2 regions of the Colwellia sp. 20A7 genome follow, and region 1 is predicted to be linked to the other one. Evidence: predicted binding sites of a transcription regulator. Region 1 holds the regulator's gene; the other holds the start of a gene.
What was found. The regulator FNR, encoded in region 1, switches genes on or off when oxygen is low (the NO sensors DNR and NnrR bind a similar motif). The targets are predictions, from matches to a motif close to TTGATCTAGATCAA.
Positions count from the first base shown of each region.

Region 2: a site for FNR is predicted at 1,553-1,566, ahead of GQS55_RS02995 (GbsR/MarR family transcriptional regulator). Genes of this name have one in related genera too.

Region 1 is NZ_CP047130.1:2,902,764-2,905,243, forward strand. It holds gene GQS55_RS12550 (sulfite exporter TauE/SafE family protein) at 1-574, shown strand, start outside; gene fnr (fumarate/nitrate reduction transcriptional regulator Fnr) at 656-1,375, shown strand; gene uspE (universal stress protein UspE) at 1,529-2,467, shown strand.
Region 2 is NZ_CP047130.1:686,223-688,702, forward strand. It holds gene GQS55_RS02990 (cytochrome ubiquinol oxidase subunit I) at 1-867, opposite strand, end outside; gene GQS55_RS02995 (GbsR/MarR family transcriptional regulator) at 945-1,499, opposite strand; gene GQS55_RS03000 (sigma-54 interaction domain-containing protein) at 1,985-2,480, shown strand, end outside.

The DNA.
Region 1 (2,480 bases):
GGTAAAACCATCAGTAGCTAAAAGTAAAACCACCCTAGTTATTTTATACAATGTTGGACGTATTTCTTCTTACGCCTTAATCGGGGCAATTGTTGGATTTACCGGATCTATCGCAGCAAAAAATATTGGTATGCCACTCGCTGGTCTACGATTACTTTCAGCCACCTTTATGATTTTACTTGGCTTACATTTAGGTCAATGGCTAATGTGGTTAAATAGGATTGAGGCTTTAGGTAAGCATTTATGGCGTTACATATCACCTTTAGCAGGTAAAGCTATCCCTGTAGACTCACCAATAAAAGCACTCTCTCTTGGCGCTGTTTGGGGTTGGTTACCTTGCGGATTAGTTTACTCAACCTTAACTTGGGCATTAGCAAGCGGTAGCATGATTACCGGGGCGAGCATTATGTTCTTTTTCGGCTTAGGTACACTACCTGCGCTATTAACTCTCTCTATTGGATTTAGTAGTATCAAGAATACCTTAACAAAACCATCTTTTAAAAAAGCAATGGCACTAGTGTTAATAACCTTTGGTATTTATAGTTTTATTGTTGCATACCACCAAGTGTTCTAATACCATAGCACTATCCTAGAAATTAGAGTAAATACATAAATTACAGTTTACTCTATTCCTATAATAATAAATGAGTAGCCTATGTTAAATAATAGTTCCCCTGGTGCACAGCATATTAATTGCCAAAACTGTAGTATTAGTGAACTTTGTCTACCTTTTACCCTAAATGATCAAGAACTTAATACTCTCGATAAAATCATAGATCGTAAACGCCCTTTTCACAAAGGTGATAAAATATTCACCGATGGTCAAAAAATGCATGCTCTTTATGCTATCCGTTCTGGCACTTTTAAAACTTTTACCGTTAATGAACAAGGTGAAGAACAAATCACTGGTTTTCACTTAGCTGGAGATTTACTGGGATTTGACGCTATTGCTGAATCAGAGCATAAAAGCTTTGCTCAGGCATTAGAGACATCGATGATATGTGAAATTCCTTATGATAATTTAGATACTTTATCTAATACTATGCCAAAGCTTAAGAAACAAGTTTTGCGTCTAATGAGTAATGAAATTCGTACCGACCAAGAAATGCTCACATTATTGAACAGAAAAAATGCAGAGCAACGCGTCGCTACCTTTTTAGTAAGCTTAAGCAAACGCTATCGTGCCAGAGGTTTATCAGCCGCTGAATTTCGTCTTACAATGACACGAAGTGATATTGGAAATTACATCGGACTTACCGTTGAAACAATAAGCCGTTTATTAAACCGTTTTCATAAAAGTGGTTTGATAAAAGTCGACGGTAAACTTATTACTATTGTAAGTCTTGATGAACTCGTGGATTGCGCTGAATTCTAACGCCCGTTCATATTTGTTAGCTTCATAATTTCTAATGCTTGTTTTAAATCAGCTATAGTTTGATTTAAAACAAGCATTAATCTCACACTTTTGATATAAATTACTTAGGCTTTATTAAAGTTTAACCAATGTATAACAACAGGGAGAATTATCATGAAAACCTATCAAAAAATTCTAGTCGTTATCGACCCATCAACTGACGAACAAAAAGCATTAAAAAGAGCAATAGACTTAGCTGCCAACATCAAAGCGAGTGGTGGTCAGGTTGAAGTAACCGCTTTTTTAAGTATCTTTGACTTCTCTTATGAGATGACTACTATTCTTTCCAACGATGATCGTGGCGCTATGCGACAGTCAGTCATTAAAGACAAAGAGCTTTGGCTAGAGAGCCTAATAAGTGATTTAAAACCTGACATTGATATTAACAACTTAGTTGTTTGGCATAACCGCCCTTTTGAGTCAATTATTGAACAAGTAATTCAAAATAATTACGATCTTGTCATTAAAGGGACTCATCAACATGACAAATTAAAATCAGTTATTTTCACCCCGACTGATTGGCATATACTCCGCAAATGTCCTTGCCCTGTTTTATTAGTGAAAGAACATGAATGGCCAAGCAACGGCAATATACTTGCAGCAATTAATGTGGGTAGCGACGAAACAGAGCATAACTCACTAAATGATAAGATCACTAAAGAAGCAAAGAAATTAGCACAACTTATTCAAGGTAAGGTTCATTTAGTGAACTCATTTCCAGGTACGCCAGTTAATATAGCAATTGAAATACCAGAGTTTAACTCTAGTGAATACAATAATACTATGCTTCAACACCATAAAAAATCGATGGCAGCACATGCTACTGAATTTGAAATTGATATCACTAACACTCACGTGGAAGAAGGCTTACCTGAACGGGTTATTGAAGAGGTAGCTGATAAAATTGATGCAGAGCTAGTTGTTTTAGGTACGATAGGAAGAACAGGTATTTCAGCGGCTTTAATTGGTAATACAGCTGAACACGTCATTGACCAACTTAATTGTGATGTACTTGCGCTCAAACCTGAAGGTTATGTGTCTCCGCTACAGTAAAAGTATTCTCTCA
Region 2 (2,480 bases), 2.2 Mb from region 1:
TTTTACCGCATAATCGGTTTCCATGGTTTCATCATTAGGCAAGCCTATTAGTGTAAATGCTGCTGGCGCCTCTTCCGTGTGATACTCAGCTTCAATCGCTGCAAGTTTCACGCGCTGTACTTCGCCCACTTCATAACCTGATTCATCACCCAAAAGGATTACTGATAATATTGCTGCAAGACCAAAACCAGCGGCAACAGAAAAAGAGCGTTTTGCAAAAGCAATATCTCTACCTTTAAGTAGGTAATAACTACTGATACTTAATACAAACATTGCACCAGCAACATAACCCGCTGCTACCGTATGAATAAACTTAACTTGAGCTACAGGGTTAAAAATAATTTCGCTAAAATTGACTAGCTCCATACGCATTGTCATGTAGTTAAATTCGCTACCGACAGGGTTTTGCATCCAACCATTAGCAATTAATATCCATAGGGCTGACATGTTTGTGCCTAATGCCATTAAAAACGTGCCCATTAAATGTTGACGTTTACTTAACCGGTCCCAGCCTAGAAAGAACATACCGACAAACGTTGATTCAAGGAAAAATGCCATTAAGCCTTCAATGGCTAGCGGGGCACCAAAAACATCACCGACATAATGAGAGTAATATGACCAGTTAGTACCAAATTCAAACTCCATGGTGAGGCCAGTAGCAACACCAATGGCAAAGTTGATACCAAACAACTTACCCCAAAATTTTGTCATGTCGCGATAAATCTCGCGTCCCGTCATTACAAAAACAGCTTCCATTATGAATAGAATCCACGTTAACCCAAGGGTTAAAGGGACGAATAAAAAATGAAATAAGGCAGTAATAGCGAACTGCCACCGCGATAGCTCTACTAAGGTTTCATTGATCATATTAATTTCTCTCTTGCGTGATTATTACACAACATATTATTTAACGTCTCGATGGTATTTTATTATTCTAAACTTGCTTATTCAGGTTCTTTTTTAGAAAAAAGGGTTTGTTTAACCGATAATATTTTCGTTATGCCTGTACCCAACTTCATCAGGGTATTTAATTGTTCAGGTGTTAGTTTTTGTAGTTCTGCAGCCCAATTCGTTATCATTTCTAATAAATCATGGATATCTTTCATACGTTGCTGAGCATACACTTCACTGTCGGTTTCTGGCGTATCTAGTAATAAATTGCGAAGTAATGATAGCGTTGGATCTACTTCACGTTTACGTCTTTCTTCAAAAACAATATTGGCCATATCCATCACACTACCAATAGCATTGTAATACTCTTTACGATCGCCCGGCACATGCGTTACTTGTACTAACTTCCATGATTGCAGCTCTTTAATGCCCATACTGACATTGCCGCGAGAAATATTAAGCATACTCGCCAGATCATTCGCAGTAATCGCTTTATCAGTAATTACTAATAAAGCATACATTTGCCCAACGGTACGGTTAAAACCCCATTTACTACCCATTTCACCAAAGTGATAAACGAACGACTGATTTTTTTCTGAAATTTCCATAGGCTAAAAATAAAGTTTCAATAATTTCTGAAAGTTTAAAACATTTTGAAACTTTGATCCAGATCAAATTAAAAATAATGATGATTTAGCATAAAGTATTAAAGTTAAAATTAAAAAATCCAGTATCATTTCACCCTGTTTATTCCTGTTTATTCCTGTTTATTCCTGTTTATTCCTGTTTATTTGCAAAGCATTTTAGTTTCAAAAGTAAAATATCTGATTGCGATACTAAGTTTGTCTGAATAAAAGCGCTTATTTCCAAACGATGGATATTTAACATGAATCTGCCTAAGACAAAATCATGTGTGTATATTCACTAATATAAATAGCAATATAAATGCCAAAAGATAAATTTAAAATAAACCAATTAAAAACAAAGGCTTAAGTTTATTTTGTCGGCTTATAAAATAATACACTTTTAATTGAGTCATAAATGACATTAAATGGCGTAATCTTGTGACAATTTTGGCTTTTAAGGAGGCAGGGTGGTACATCAAACTATTCAAGCGATAATCGAATCTATAGAGAAGCCAGCAATATACATTACCAATGATTACTCAATAGAGGCCGTCAACCAAGCTTATCGTGACACCTACAAAACAGAGGTGCTGTTAGGGAAAAGTAAGTGCTATGAAATATCGCACAATGCGACTAAACCTTGCGATCAGCAAGGTGAAACATGCCCTTTATCATCATGTAAACTAACCGATAACAATAGTTCAGCGTTACATATTCATCAAACGGAGCTAGGCGATGTTTATTGTAATATATTGATGAAACCCGTTAAGAATAATGACGGAATAACGATTGGCTTTTTAGAGATATTAGAGAAGATTGATTTTGCCAGCAGTGTCAGTAGCGATCGAAAGCTAATAGGAAAAAGCCAACCATTTCAAGATTTGCTTAAAATGATCACTCGCAGTGCAAAAAGTGATATTAGTGTTTTACTGCAGGGGAATACCGGCACAGGAAAAGAACTTG